One region of the Variovorax sp. 01T432 genome, then DNA from elsewhere that is predicted to be linked to it. Evidence: riboswitches for the same ligand, from Rfam matches in the RefSeq annotation. Region 1 holds a riboswitch; the other holds the start of a gene.
What was found. A riboswitch is a leader RNA that binds a small molecule or an ion and turns the genes downstream of it on or off. The one in region 1 is predicted to bind glycine.
Positions count from the first base shown of each region.

Region 2: another riboswitch for glycine. It lies ahead of AC1DNF_RS13400 (D-amino acid dehydrogenase); the one in region 1 lies ahead of gcvT (glycine cleavage system aminomethyltransferase GcvT).

Region 1 covers NZ_JBFTPS010000020.1:14,403-21,914, reverse strand. The annotation lists gene AC1DNF_RS16655 (histidine phosphatase family protein) at 1-230, opposite strand, end outside; gene gcvP (aminomethyl-transferring glycine dehydrogenase) at 529-3,432, opposite strand; gene gcvH (glycine cleavage system protein GcvH) at 3,653-4,024, opposite strand; gene gcvT (glycine cleavage system aminomethyltransferase GcvT) at 4,061-5,230, opposite strand; glycine riboswitch at 5,277-5,397, opposite strand; glycine riboswitch at 5,410-5,514, opposite strand; gene AC1DNF_RS16635 (hypothetical protein) at 5,557-6,090, opposite strand; gene AC1DNF_RS16630 (ABC transporter permease/substrate-binding protein) at 6,198-7,512, opposite strand, start outside.
Region 2 covers NZ_JBFTPS010000014.1:78,434-85,945, reverse strand. The annotation lists gene AC1DNF_RS13405 (FAD-dependent oxidoreductase) at 1-951, shown strand, start outside; glycine riboswitch at 1,023-1,112, shown strand; glycine riboswitch at 1,128-1,245, shown strand; partial or broken gene AC1DNF_RS13400 (D-amino acid dehydrogenase) at 1,334-2,661, shown strand; gene AC1DNF_RS13395 (FIST signal transduction protein) at 2,622-3,890, opposite strand; gene AC1DNF_RS13390 (PhaM family polyhydroxyalkanoate granule multifunctional regulatory protein) at 3,928-4,635, opposite strand; gene AC1DNF_RS13385 (copper chaperone PCu(A)C domain-containing protein) at 4,713-5,612, opposite strand; gene AC1DNF_RS13380 (TonB-dependent receptor) at 5,640-7,512, opposite strand, start outside.

The DNA.
Region 1 (7,512 bases):
TAGGGCGAACAGAGGATCACTTCGGGTTGCGCGTCGGGCTGCAGCCTGGCGAACCAGTCGCCCAGCGCGATCGACTGCGCCACGCCGAGTTCGGACAGCGGCACGTCGACGTCGCGCCATGCCAGATCGATCACGGGCAGGCCGCCGGCCTCCGCCGCGTGACGCGCGATGTTGCCGGCGCTCTGTCCGTGGCGCACGAGCCAGAGGGTGCGGGGCCAGTGGGGTTGCATGGGAGAGATGATAGGAATCAGCTTCCCCTATGCCTCGTAGGCCGAAGCCGGATTCGCCGGAACGCCTTGATATTGCTCCCCCGCAGTCACAGTTGGAAATGCGCTTGGGGAGGGCGAATTCTTGACCATCGCAAAGGAAGCAGATGCGAGGTCGCGCGCCTTGGCAGCAAATTCTCATGGACTCGGGCCGCCTGTACAGGTTCATCAGCGACGAGGCAGGGCGCACGGTTGACGAGCGATCCCTGGGCTTGAAAGTCGAGAAGGACCTGGGAATCGAAGGCCGGTTGGAGTAGCGCCTTCAGGCGAGATCAGCGATCGGCACGCAACTGCAGAACAGGTTGCGGTCCCCGTAGACGTTGTCGACGCGGCCGATCGGCGGCCAGTACTTGGCCTCCTTGAGCGTCGCCAGCGGGAAGGCGCCGAGCTCGCGCGAATAGGGCCGCGCCCATTCGGTGCCGAGCAGGCTCGCCGCCGTGTGGGGCGCGTGCTTGAGCGGGTTATCTTCCCTGGGCCAAACGCCTTCCTCGACGCGCCGGATCTCGCCGCGAATGGCGATCATGGCGTCGATGAAGCGGTCGAGCTCGGCCAGCGGTTCGCTCTCGGTCGGCTCGACCATCAGCGTGCCCGGTACCGGGAAGCTCAGCGTCGGCGCATGGAAGCCGTAGTCGATCAGCCGCTTGGCGACATCCTCCGCCGTGACGCCGCTCGTCTCCTTGAGCGGGCGCAGGTCGAGGATGCACTCGTGCGCGACGTGGCCGTTGGGGCTCGCGTAGAGCGTGGGGTAGTGGTCCTTCAGGCGCGCGCTGATGTAGTTGGCGCTGAGGATCGCGGTCTCGGTCGCGGCCTGCAGGCCGGCCGCGCCCATCATGCGGCAGTACATCCAGCTGATCGGCAGCACGGCGGCATTGCCCAGCGGCGCCGCCGACACCGCGCCCACGCCGTGCGACGCGACACCCGCCGTCGCATGCCCGGGCAGGTAGGGCACGAGGTCTTCCACCACGCACACCGGCCCGACGCCCGGGCCGCCGCCGCCGTGCGGAATGCAGAAGGTCTTGTGCAGGTTCAGGTGGCTCACGTCGCCGCCGAATTCGCCGGGCGCGGCCACCCCGACCAGCGCGTTCATGTTTGCGCCGTCGACGTAGACGCGGCCGCCGTGCGCATGCACGATCTCGCACAGCTCCTTCACGCGGGTCTCGAACACGCCGTGGGTGCTTGGGTAGGTGATCATCACCGCGGCGAGCCGGCCGGCGTGCTTCTCGCACGCGCGCTTCAGGTCGTCGATGTCGACGTTGCCTTCGGCATCGCAGGCCGTCACCACCACCTGCATGCCCACCATCTGCGCGCTGGCCGGGTTGGTGCCGTGCGCCGAGGAGGGGATGAGGCAGACGTCGCGGTGCCCCTGGCCCTTGGCTTCATGGAAGGCCTTGATCGCCAGCAGGCCGGCGTACTCGCCCTGGGAGCCGGCGTTGGGCTGCAGGCTGATGCCCGCGTAGCCCGTGGCCTCGCAGAGCCAGGCGCGCAGCTGGGCGTCGAGCTGCGCGTAGCCCTGCAGCTGCTCGGCCGGCGCGAAGGGATGGATGTTCGCGAACTCGGGCCAGGTGATCGGGATCATCTCGCTGGTCGCGTTGAGCTTCATGGTGCAGCTGCCCAGCGGGATCATGCTGCGGTCGAGCGCCAGGTCCTTGTCGCTGAGGCTGCGGATGTAGCGCAGCATCGCGGTCTCGCTCTTGTGGGTGTTGAACACCGGATGCGTGAGGAAGGCGCTGGTACGGCGCAGGTCCGGGGGAATGCGCGGCGTGATCGTGCCCGAGAGTTCCTCGAAGCGCGGCATCGGCGTGCCGGCGGGCACGAACAGTGCCCACAGGGTCTCGATGTCGGCGCGCGTCGTGGTCTCGTCGAGCGAAATGCCCAGGTGGTGCTGCAGCCGCTGGCGCAGGTTGACGCTGGCGGCGTGCGCGCGCTCCTGGATCTTCGCCGTGTCCTCGCCGGTCTTGACGGTCAGCGAGTCGAAGGCGGTGGCGTTGACGATCTCGCGGCCCATCTGCTCCAGGCCCTGCGCCAGCACCGCCGTCAGCGCGGCGACGCGCTGCGCGATGCGGGTCAGGCCCTGGGGCCCGTGGTAGACCGCGTACATGCTGGCGACCACCGCGGGCAACACCTGTGCGGTGCAGATGTTGGAGGTGGCTTTCTCGCGGCGGATGTGCTGCTCGCGCGTCTGCAGCGCGAGGCGGTAGGCGGGCCGGCCGTGCGTGTCCACGCTGACGCCGACCAGCCGCCCGGGCAGCGAGCGCTTGAACGTGTCGCGGCAGGCCAGGTAGGCGGCGTGCGGGCCGCCGTTGCACATCGGCATGCCGAAGCGTTGCGTGGTGCCGCAGACGATGTCTGCATCCCATTCGCCCGGGGGCACCAGCAGCGTGAGCGCGAGCAGGTCGGCCGCCACGCAGAAGGCGGCGTCGCATTCGTGCGCGTGGCCGGCGAGCGGGCGCAGGTCATGCACATGGCCGGTGGTGGCCGGGTACTGCGCGAGCACGCCGAAGAAGTCGCCGCTCGTCATGAGGTGCGGCAGGGTCTCGGAGACGGTGCTGACCTTCACCTCGATGCCCAGCGGCGCGGCGCGTGTCTTGATGACCTCGATGGTCTGCGGATGGCAGTCGCCCGACACCAGGAAGACCTTGCTCTTGCTCTTGACGCTGCGCCGGGCCAGCGTCATCGCCTCGGCCGCCGCGGTGGCTTCGTCGAGCATCGAGGCGTTGGCGATGGCCATGCCGGTGAGGTCGCACACCATGGTCTGGAAGTTGAGCAGTGCTTCCATGCGGCCTTGGGAAATCTCGGCCTGGTAGGGCGTGTAGGCGGTGTACCAGGCCGGGTTCTCCAGCACGTTGCGCAGGATCACGGCGGGCGTGTGCGTGCCGTAGTAGCCCTGGCCGATGAAGCTTCGCGCCACCTTGTTCTTCGCGGCGATGGCCTTGAGCTCGGCCAGCGCGTCGGCTTCGCTCAGCGCCGCGGGCAGGCGCATCGGCCTGCGGCGGCGGATGGCCGGAGGGACGATGCCGTCGATCAGCTCGGCGCGCGTCGACGAGCCGATGGCGCCGAGCATGCGCGCCTCGTCCTCGGCTTCGATGCCGATATGGCGCGCGATGAATTCCTCGGCGTTCTCGAGGTCGGTGAGCGAGGGCAGGGTGGGCTGGACGGGCGTCGGCATGGATGTGATCAGCTTGGAAGGAACGAGGTACGGAGCAGGAAAGAGGTCGCCGCCGGGCCGCCCCAAGGCGGCCGCGCCTCCCACCCGGGGGGTGGCGAAGCACACGAAGTGGCAAGCCGGGGGGCAGTCATTCGGCGGCCGCCGCCGGGCCGCCCCAAGGCGGCCGCGCCTCCCCCCCGGGGGGGTGGCGAAGCACACGAAGTGGCAAGCCGGGGGGCAGTCATGATTCAGCGATCTTCTGGTAGGCGGCGGCGTCCAGCAGCGCGTCGAGTTGCGAGGGATCGCTCAGGAGCACCTTGAAGAACCAGCCTTCGGCTTCCGGCGCGCTGTTGGCGAGCGAGGGATCGGCGCGCAGCGCTTCGTTGACTTCGGTGACCTCGCCGGACACCGGCATGAAGACGTCGGCCGCGGCCTTGACCGACTCGACCACGCCGGCGACTTCGCCCTGCGCATAGGTCTCGCCGACGTTGGGCAGGTCGACGAAGACGACATCGCCCAGCGCGTCCTGCGCGTGCACGGTGATGCCGACGACGGCGACGCCGTCGCTGCCGGCATCGACCCATTCGTGGTCCTTGGTGTACTTGATGCTCATGAAAAGACTCCTGGTTGGAAATTGATCAGCCGGCCATCATCCACGGAAATAACGCGTCGGCACGAAGGGCATGGTGCTCACTTCCATCGGCACGGGCTTGCTGCGCACGATCGCCTGGATGCGGGTGCCGGGCTCGGCGTAGGCCAGCGCCACGTAGGCCATCGCGATCGGCCGATCGACCGTCGGGCTCAGCAGTCCGCTGGTCACCTTGCCGATCAGAAGACCCTCGAAGGATTGCAGGGGCGTGCCGTCGCGCACCGGCACGCGTTCCAGCGCGACCAGGCCGACCCGCTTGCGCTTCAGGGTGTCGTGGTCCAGGTGGCCCGCGGTGCCGCTGGCGGCCGTGAGCTGCGCAAGAATCCGCGCCGCGCCCGGGAAGCCGCCCTCGCGCGCGCCGCCGGCGCGGCGCACCTTCTGCATCGCCCAGCCGAGCGAGGCTTCGACCGGCGTGGTGCTTTCGTCGATGTCGTTGCCATAGAGGCAGAGCCCGGCTTCGAGCCGCAGCGAGTTGCGCGCGCCCAGGCCGACCGGCTTGACCTCGGGCTGCGCCAGCAGCAAGCGGGCGAGGGCCTCGGCATCCTTCGCGGCCACCGAGATCTCGAATCCGTCTTCACCGGTGTAGCCGCTGCGCGTGACGAAGGCCGCCAGGCCGCCGATGCGCACTTCGCCGCCCGTCATGAAGACGAAGCGCTCGACGCCCGGCGACAGGCGCGCGAGCGTGCCGGCGGCGAGCGGGCCCTGCAGCGCCAGCAGCGCATGGTCGGGCATCGGCTCGACCTGGCAGCGCTGGCCGATCTTCGCGCGGATGTGGGCGATGTCGGCCGCCTTGCAGGCGCCGTTGACGATCACGAAGAGCGAGTCCCGGCCCTCGTTGAAGAACATCAGGTCGTCGAGGATGCCGCCCTGGTCGTTGAGCAGCAGGCCATAGCGCTGCTTGCCGGGGGACAGGCCGATCACGTCGACCGGCATCAACGTCTCGAAGGCGGCGGCGGCGTCGGGGCCCTTGAGGCGCAGCTGGCCCATGTGCGAGATGTCGAACAGGCCGGCGGCCTCGCGCGTGTGCTTGTGCTCGGCCATCAGGCCGGTGGGGTACTGCACGGGCATGCTGTAGCCGGCGAAGGGCACCATGCGGGCGCCGAGCTCGGCGTGCAGGTCGTACAGCGGGGTCTTTTGCAGGACTTCGGCGGGGGCGGGTGAGGAGGCCAAGGCACTCTCCAATAGGGGCAGTCGCTATCCATGACGCAAGCCATGGGCCACCCCTGCTGTCCGCTTTACCTGAGAGATTCGCCCCACGATCGGGGTTTGCTCCTTCGGTGGGCGGCTCTCACTGATCGTTGCTCAGTGGCGGTCCGCCTCTCTCCAGCAAGGAAACGCCCGAAAAAACGAGCGCCTCGTCAGTCCTTTTGCCTGAGCGTTCGGGCCCGATCTCTCGATGGGACCTGCGCCTTCGGCGGCCACGCGGGGGCGCGGCTCTCTCCTGACACGAAAGAGTGTAAGGGATCGGGCAGAGGGCGGTCCCGGGCGCGGCGTCTTCAGTGCACGGCATCGGCCACCGGCAGCAGCATGTCGATGCGTGTGCGGACGGACTCGGCGCGCTCCGGGCCCGCCACCTTCTCGATCTCGGCCAGCATGGCGTTGGCCGTGGACAGCATCGACGTCCGGTCGCGCGCCTCGCGCAGGGTGTCGCGGAACTGCGCGGCGAGCACGGGGTCGCGCCGCACGAACATGCGCTCGCAGAGATCGAACAGGAACATCCGCGTCGTCGCCAGCGAGCGTTTGCCGTCGAAGGCGTCGACCGAGACCGGCGCGGCCTGCGCGAGCGGCGCCGGCACCCGAACGGGCGAGGAGGCCTCCGGCGCCTGCTGCTTCGGCACCAGCAGGAAGCCCTCGTTCACCAGGTGCAGCGCCACCCTTCCAGCCTCTTCGCGGCCGCCGAAGAGTTGGCCGAAATCGGTCACCGAGCGCTGGCCGTCGGCCATCAGCAGCAGCGCTCGCTCGCGCTGGCCCAGCGTGCGGCGGCCCGGCTGGAGTTCCTGGCGGGCCTTGTCGGTCTTGACGAGAAGCATCGGGATCTTGCGGGGTTCGGGATGGAGCACCGCATCATCGGAGGTCGTCGTGACACCCGCGTGAATGCGGCGCCCCCGCGAGTGCGGCGCGGGACGCCCCGGCTTGCTCAGCGCTGGCGCCGCATGAGGTATTCGATGGCCTCGAACAGCGCCTCGCTCACCAGCGCCAGCAGGGCGGCGGGCACGGCGCCGGCGATGAGCAGCCCGCGGTCGTTCAGCGCCAGTCCCGTCACGATGCGCTCGCCGAAGCCGCCCGCGCCGATGAAGGCGGCGATGGTGGCGGTGCCGATGGCGATGGTCGTCGCGGTCCGAACCCCCGCCAGCAAGGTCGGCAGCGACAGCGGCAGCAGCACCAGCCGCAGGCTCTGCGCGCCGGTCATGCCCAGGGCCGTGCCGGCCTCGCGCAGACCCGCGGGCACCTCGGCCAGTCCGGTCACGGTATTGCGCATGATGGGCAGCAGGGCATAGAGCGTGAGGGCGATCAGGGCGGGCACGGTGCCGATCGCTCCGAGCAGCGAGATCAGCAGGGCCAGCAGCGCCAGGGAGGGAATGGTTTGCAGGAGGCCGGTCAGGCCGAGCACGACCGCGCGCACGCGCAGGTGCGGGAACACGAGGATGCCCAGCGGCACCGCGATGAGGATCGCGAGGCCGACCGAGGCCCCGACCAGCAGCAGGTGTTGCCGCGTGAGGCGGCCGAGGTCCGAGCCGAAGAGCTTGGCGGCGAAGCCGCGGGGGACTTCGCCGGATACGGCGGCCTTGCGCGCCAGGAAATCGCGCGCGATCGCATCGAAGGCCTCGCCCTGCAGTTCGGCGCGCGCGTTCATGCGGATCATGGCGGGCTCGTCGATGCGACCCTGGAGCTTCTGCAGCGCGGCCCAGGCCTGCGGCCAGCGCGCCGGCACGTCCAGCCGGTAGAGCACGACCGCCTCGTAGCGGGGGAAGTAGCGGCGGTCGTCTTCCAGCACGCGCAGCTGGAGGTGGTCGATCTTGGCGTCGGTGGTGTAGATGTCCATGACGTCGATCTGCCGGGCCGCCATCGCGTCGTAGGCGAGGCCATGATCGAGCCCCACGGGCTTCTGCCTGAAGCCGTAGCGTTCGGCCAGACCCACCCAGCCATCGGCGCGCCCGATGAACTCGTTGGACAGGCCGAGCTTGAGGTCGGGATGGGCGGCCAGGTCGCTCAGGCTGTGGATCCCCAACCGGTCTGCCTCCGCCGCCCTCATGGCGAGCGCGTAGCCGTCGTTGAAGCCCAGCGGTATGGCCACGCCGAGCCCGAGCGGCGCGAGCGCGGCGTTCATGGCTTCGGGGGAGAGCATCTGCGGGCTCTTGAGGATCTCCTGCGCGATGGTGCCCGTGTATTCGGCGTACATGTCGATGTCGCCCGAGCGCAGGGCCTCGTAGACGATGGCCGTGTTGCCGAGC
Region 2 (7,512 bases), on a different contig from region 1:
GAGGTGACCGTGGTCGATCGGCACTCGACGCCCGCGGCCAAGGCGCGCGGGCGCGTGGCCGAGGACGCGGCCGCTCCACGGGACGCCGCCGCCGCCTCTCTCGCGGGCGCGGGAAATCGGGAAGGCTGGCGCAGGCTGCATGCACGCCTGCGGCGAAGCCTTGCCGGCCTGCTCGACCGAGCCATCGGCATGCGCCACAAGTCCGATCCCATGGAAAACCTCGTGCGCCTGGCTGCCTACAGCCGCAGGAGCGTCCGCGCGTTGAGCGACGAAGTCGGCATGCCGCAGAGCGCGCGCACCAGCGGCCTCCTGAACTTCTTCACGGACGCCGACACCTTCGGCCACCGGTCGGCACGTGCGCAGCACTGGCGCAAACTGGGCTGCGAGGAGCGCCTGCTGACCGCCGCCGAGGCAGTCGTCATGGAGCCCGCCCTTCGATCGATCCACGACCAACTCGCCGGCGCCACCTACTCCCTCGAAGATCCGGCGCGCGACCCCGGCCAGTTCGCGGCAAGCCTCGTCTTCCTGTGCCGGGCTGCCGGTGTGCGCTTCATGATGAAGCACACCGTCGTCTCGCTCCAGGAGCACGACGGCCGCATCGACCATGTGGAGTTGGCCGACGCCGAGGGTCGTCCGAGCACCCTGCGCGGCCAGGCCTATGTGCTGGCGCTCGGGAGTTCGAGCGTGCCTCACGCGGAGCGCCTGAAGATCGCGATGCCGCTGCGCTTCGCGCGCGAGTACATCGTCACCATCCCATTGAAGGACCCGGCCCGCGCCCCGCGCCTGACGCTGCGGGACCGCCAAGGCAAGCTCCGCATTGCTCGTGTCGAGACGCCCACCGGCGAGTGCCTGCGTGTTTCCGGCACCGTGCCCTCCAGCCCCGACGAACAGGGCGAACCCGACTCGGACCGCTTCCATGCCATCCTGCGCCGCATCGACATGCTGTCATGAGCGGACTGCGGCCGGAACTCGAGTTCGCGTTCACGGGGCTCTAGCACGGCCGGGCCCGCGCGGCCTACAATCGCCGCACTGCAGGAGAGCGGGCCGCGCCAGCGGCCCCACCGAAGGCGCAAACTCCCATAAACGCTCAGGTCGACTCACGAGATGAGCCTGTACTGCACCAACTGTCAGAGCCGTCTGGAGAGCCATCGCACCGCTTCAAGGTGGGCGCGATGCACCGAAGGAGCAAACCCGTTGCGGGCGCAGCGGGTGAATCTCTCAGGTACCGAGGACAGGGGGAGCGGCAACTTGGACCGAGCGTCCGGTTGCTCTTCGTTCGTCGAGGCTTCCGTTCCCGTTCGTCCAAGCGCTGCAACCTTCATTGGTGATTCACATGCGCGTGATCGTTCTTGGCGCCGGCCTGCTCGGCGTGACCTCGGCTTACTACCTCCAGCAACTCGGCCACGAGTGACCGTGATCGACCGACAGGCCACACCGGCGGCCGAAACCAGCTTCGCCAACGGCGGCCAGATCTCCGTCAGCCATGCGGAACCCTGGGCCAACCCGGGCGCGCCGCTGAAGGTGCTGCAATGGCTCGGCAAGGAAGATGCCCCGCTGCTGTTCCGAATTCGTGCGGACATGCGCCAGTGGCTGTGGGGCCTGCAGTTCCTGCGCGAATGCACACCGGCGCGCACCCGCCACAACATCGAGCAGATCGTTCGCCTGGGCACCTACAGCCGGGAGACCCTGCAGCAATTGCGCCGCGACACGGGCCTCAGCTACGACCAGCGCACGCAAGGCATCCTGCACTTCTACACGACGCGCAAGGAATTCGATGCCGCCCTGAAGCCCGCCGAACAGATGCGCGCACTCGGCTGTGACCGCCGGGTGATCTCCGCGGACGAGGCCGTGAAGATCGAACCCGCGCTGGCCCACATCCGTGCCCAGCTGGCAGGCGCCACCTATACGGCCGAAGACGAGTCGGGCGACGCCAACCGCTTTGCGCGCGAGCTGGTCGCGCTGGCCGCCGCCGCGGGCGTGCGCTTCCTGATGAGCCACACCGTGACAGCGCTGCGCGAAGCCGCCGGCCGCATCGATCATGTGGAGGCCACCGACAGCGAAGGCCGTTTCCAGCGCATCCGCGGCGATGCCTTCGTCGTGGCGATGGGCTCGCTGAGCCCGCTCTACGCGGCGCCGCTGGGCATCCGGCTGCCGATTTACCCGGCCAAGGGCTACTCGGTCACCATGCCGGTCAAGGATGCATCGAAGGCGCACCAGGTTTCGCTGACCGACGACGAGTTCAAGCTCGTGTTCTCGCGCTACACATCGGCCACTGGCGACCGCCTGCGCATCGCCGGCACGGCCGAACTCAACGGCTACGACCGCGACCTCAACCGCGTGCGCTGCGAGGCGATCGTTCGGCGCGTCGAGCAACTGTTCCCCGGCGCCGGCGATGCAACCGAGGCCCAGTTCTGGACCGGCCTGCGTCCGGCGACGCCGAGCAACGTCCCGTTGATCGGCGCCACGAAGCTTCCCAACCTGTTCCTGAACACCGGACACGGCACCCTGGGCTGGACCCACGCCTGCGGTTCCGGCAAGTCGATCGCCCGCATCGTGAGCGGCCTGGCGCCGGAGGTGGACTTCGCCTTCACCGGGATTGCAGGATCAGGAAAGGCCCCGGCTCAATCGTCGCTGGTAAAGACCGTCAAGACGCCGGTATAGCCGTACAGGTGATGCCGCGCGATTTCGCCCGCGGCAAAGAACCCGACCAGCGGCACGTCGCCGAGCGCGTGCCGCACGATCTGCAGCTCGGCGCCGGGCGCTCCGAAATGCGGCCCGCCCCTGCCCGCGCAGCTGACATAGACAGCACCGGCGATGCGCCGCGCCGGATGCGGCGCCGCCTCGGCTTCGCCGGCGGCGACCTCGCGCGCGGTCGCCAGCGTCTGCTCCTGGGGTTCGAGTTCCTCGCGGATTTCGGCGCACACCCGCATCAGGTCCGCACGTGCGGCCTGCGCGTTGCGGCGGCAGAAGCTCATGCGCATGCCGGCCTCGGCGACGTCCGCGATCGCCACGCCGCGGCGCGTCGGATCGAGCCCGATGATGTGACGAACGAGCACGTCCGCGCCCAGGTCGCGCGTGCGGCGGATGCCGTCGCTGCCGGGGTGGGCGAGCCCGACAAGCGTCGCGCGCACGGCTTCGATCGCCTGCTCGGGCTGATCGAGCGACACGTGAAGATCGGCCAGCAGCACGTCGAGCGCGGGCTGTCCGTCGAGCTTGAGCAGCAGATTACCATCGGCCTCGGTGATCTCGCGCTCGGGCGAGACGGGCTGGCAGCCCTGGGTGACACGCGAGACCAGCCGCACGCCTTCGCCGAACACGACGCCCGACATCCCGCCCGAGAACACGCCACCGACCGCGCCCTGCCCCCGGATGTTGCCGTTGCCGCCGATGGCGAACTGCAGGGAGCCGGCGCGGCCCGAAGACAGCCCGCCGAAGAGATAGCCGGTATCGGTGCGTTGCGCCATCTCGTCGATCAACTCGCTGAGTTCAGGCGTGCGCGGGTCGGCATGCACGAGCGCGGTGTGGGCCGAAAAGCCGCTCATCTCGGTGTTGGTCAGGGGGGCCACGCCGGAGAACACGCGGTACTGGTCGCTCGGCAGCTCGCACAGCATCACGCTGAGGGCAGGTTCGTCGAAGTATTCGGCGTTGTTGGCAGCGACGCCCACACCCACGGTGCCTGACCAGTCCGTGATCTCGGGCAGCTCGGCACCGAGGTGGTCGAGGATCTCCTGTGCATCGGCTGCGTAGTGGTCGGTGATGTAGAGCAGGCCCAGCGTGGGCGAGTGGGCGTAATCGGGCAGCGCCATCTGCGCCCGCAATTGGGCGAGCACGAGGCCGGCCGCCATGCGCCATTGCGGATGGGTGGCGTGACCGGAAGGAAACAGCTTCATGCGACCGATTCTCGCTCGGCTGGACTCGGAGAATTTCTCAGCGTGCGCGAGTCCGCTTGCGCGCTGGGGCCTTGGCCGCCGGGGCCTTCTTCTTCGCGGCGGCGCCCGGCTTGGGCGCCGGCTTGTCGGGGGTCGCCGCGACCATCGCCTTGCCGACGGCGTCCGCCAGCGGCTGAGCCATCGCCGGCATCTTCAAGTGCGCGGCATCCTGCAACGCCGAGGCAGCGATCTGCTGGAACTGCTGCGTCAGCGCACCCCACCATTGCAGCGGGTCGACGACGCCGCCGGCCGCTTCCGCCGGCGCGGCGGCGGCGGTTTCAGCGGACTCGGTTTCGTTCCGTGGCGCCGCCGGCTGGGGAGCCACCGCCGGGGGCTGCGCGCCGAACATGGACGAAGGTGCGGGTGCCGCCGCAGCGGGCTGCCGCGTGAACGCGTTGGCCAGGTCTTCCATGCGCACGTTCATGCCGCGCAGGGTCGAGAGCGTCATCTTCTGCACCTCGAGCGCCTGGATCGTGGCCTTGAGCGCATGGCCGTTCTGCTCGAGCCAATACTGAACGGTCTTGAGTTCCTGGATGCGCTTGTCCACCTCCTCGACACTGAGCGTGGGCGCGACCCAGCTCGACAGGCTCGGCATGCCGGGCACCGCGCTCGGGCCGGCCGTGGCGGCGGCGCCCGTCAGGTTCCTGAGAAAGTCGAAACCCGGGACGAACTGGCTGAAGGCGAAAGGCGTGCTCGAGTCGCTCATGGGAAGTCTCCAGGAGAGTGGTTTTTGTGCAGCCAGCTTACTCCATGAAAACGCCCCTATGGGCGCCTCGGCGCGTCTCAGTGCTTGTGCTCGCCGCCGGCGGGAGCGGCGGCGCCCGCCAGCACCGGCACCTTCAGTTCCAGCGTGCTCTTCTGCCCCTTCGCATCCTCGAAGCGCAACGTCAGCGGCACCGTGCTGCCGCTGGTCAAGGGCTGCTTCAGGTCCATCATCATGATGTGATAGCCCCCGGCCTTGAGTTCGACCGTCTGCCTTGCCGGCAGTTCGAGCCCCGGCACCTCGCGCATGCGCATGGTGTCGCCCTCCATCTTCATCTCGTGGACCGCCGCCACGCCGGCCACCGGGGTCGAGGCGCCGACCAGCCGCGCGCCCGAGGGGGCGCTGAGCTTCATGAACGCGCCCGTGCCACTCTGTCCCGGCACCGAGGCGCGAATCCATGCGTCGCGCACGTCGACCGCCGCCACGCCCGGTGCAAGCACATCGAGTCGGACCGCCGGGCTCGCCAGGCCTTCCGTCGAGGTGCCGCTGGCCGGCACCTGCGCCCAATCGGCGCTGCCGGCATCGCAAGTCTGCAGCACCTTGAACCACAGCACGCCCGGCGTCGCGGGCAGCCTGCCGCGCAGCAGAAACTCTGCCTGCGCCTTGCCCGACAGCGCCGCCTGCGGCGACTCCGCGGTCCAGCGCACTTCGCCGGCGTCGTCTCCGGCCGCCTTCTGCACCTCGAGCTTCCAGCCCTTGAGCGCCTGAGCCTCGGAGAAGGCAAAGCCCTTGGGCAAACGCACGGTGATGCCGGTCGTGCTGCCGGCATCCTTGCAGGGATGGCCGACGTGGAAGGCCGCCTCGTAGTCGCTGCCGGCGCTGCCGCCGCCCGGCGGCAGTGTCACGTGGGCGAAGCTGCCGCCCGCGCCAGTCAGCAGGAGACAGGCGGCCAGGTTCTTGAGGACGTAACGGGAGTTCATGGGAAGTTCCTTTGAAGACATTGGGAGTCAGAGGTCGAAGCGGAGTTCAGCGGTGTAGGTGCGCTGCGGATAGGGGTGAAAGTTCCAGTACTGGTAGTTGTTGGCGTTGTCGATGCCCAAGGCCGCCGACCAGTGCTTGTCGAACTGGTAGCGCACGCGGTAATCGACGGTGAAGTACTTGCTCGCGGCGGTATAGGCGAAGCCATTGATGTCGCTGTTGTCGAGCGTGGAGTACTGCTTGCCGCTGTAGCGCGCGGCCATGGTGAAAGCCCAGCGCGCATCGGGCTTCCAGGTGGCAACCGCCGTGGCGCGCCACGCCGGCACGCGCGGCTGCTGCTTGCCCACGCTGGCCGGAAAGGCTGCGTTGGCGGTGATGCGCGAGTCGGCATAGGTCAGGCTGCCGCCCAGGTCCAGGCCCTTGATGAAGACGTCGGCGCCCTGGTAGGCCATCTCCACTCCGGTCGTGCGCATCTGGTCGACGTTCTGCACGCGCGAGACGGTGGTCGAGCCCGGGATGAGCTGCGAGTAGAGCGCATCGCGCGTGGTCTCGTGAAACAGCGTCACGCGCGCGAGACCCTGACCCAGGTCCTTCTCGGCCGTGAGCTCGGAGGTCCACGACCGCTCGGGCTTCAGGTTCGGATCGTTGATGAAGGACAGCGCGCCGCCCGAGGTCGCGCCGTAGAGCTCGCCCACCGTCGGCATCCGGACGGCGCGCCCGGTCGACGCCTTGAGCACCGTGTCGGCGCTCCACTGATACGCGACGGCGGCCTTGGGCGAGACGTGCGACTCGTGCCGGTCGCCGTAGTCGAGCCGGCTGGCGCCGCTCGCGCTGAAGCCCTCCTGTGCGCGCCAATCCTCGAAGCGCAGGCCCAGCACCGTCTTCCACCGGGGAGCGAAAGCCCAGGTGTCCTGCGCCCAGAGGCTGCGCAATTCGGAGCGCCCGCCCACGTCGGTCACTGGCGTGCCGGCGGGGCCGTCCTGCCAATCGCCGATCACCCCGGACTTCAGGATGCGCAGTTTGTACGCATCGCGCTGCACCCCGAAGTCGACGATGTGCGCGCTGCCTTGCGGGCGCCATGTGCCACGTGCGCCAAGCGTGTTCCAGCCGGTGCCGTTCTGGTCCTGCAGCGTGCCGGCCCCGCCACCGGCCGCCGGCGGCAGCGCGACCGTCGGCACCCGGAGCTGGTCGCTCGCGTCGTCATAGAGACTGGCCGTGACTTCCCAGTCCCACTCGCCCCTGGTGTTGCTCTTGACCGAGAGCCCGTGCATCAGCTGCGTCTGCCTCTCGTTGCTGAGGTTGTAGTCGCCCGGCGAGAGATTGAAGCTGCGCCCGTCGATGTTGACCAGCCCGCTGTAGATGGGCTGCCCCGCCGGGTTGCGCAAGTAGGTGTCGGGCCGGCCTTCCGAGCCGTTCCGCCACCAGCCGAGCGTGTAGGCGGCGCGTACCGTCGACGAGAAGTCGTAGGCCAGCTTCAGTTTGGCATGGTCCTGCACCGTGTGATATGCGGTCGCGGTGCCGAGGATGTACCAGGGATTGTTGTTGCGATCCAGAGCCGCGACCGCGCCGGTCACCGGGGTCCCGGCGGCGCCGGGCGTTCCGGCACTCAGGGCCCGGGTCGGAAATGTCAGCGGTTGCCCGTGGCTGTCGATGCGGTTCACGTCGATCCACCAGGACCAGTCGCCGCTCTTGCTGCCGATCGATGCGCTGCTCTGCCAGCCGTTGAAGCTCGTGTGCGTGTTGTAGAGATCGAAGGGCTGCGAGAAGTAGCCCGACTTCACGTGCGCCTCGAGTTGTGTCGGCATGCGGGTGACGTAGTCGACGACGGCCCCGGCCGAGTTGCCCGGGTAGGCGGCGGAGAAGGGGCCGTACATCACGTCCACCCGCTCGATCTCCTCCGGC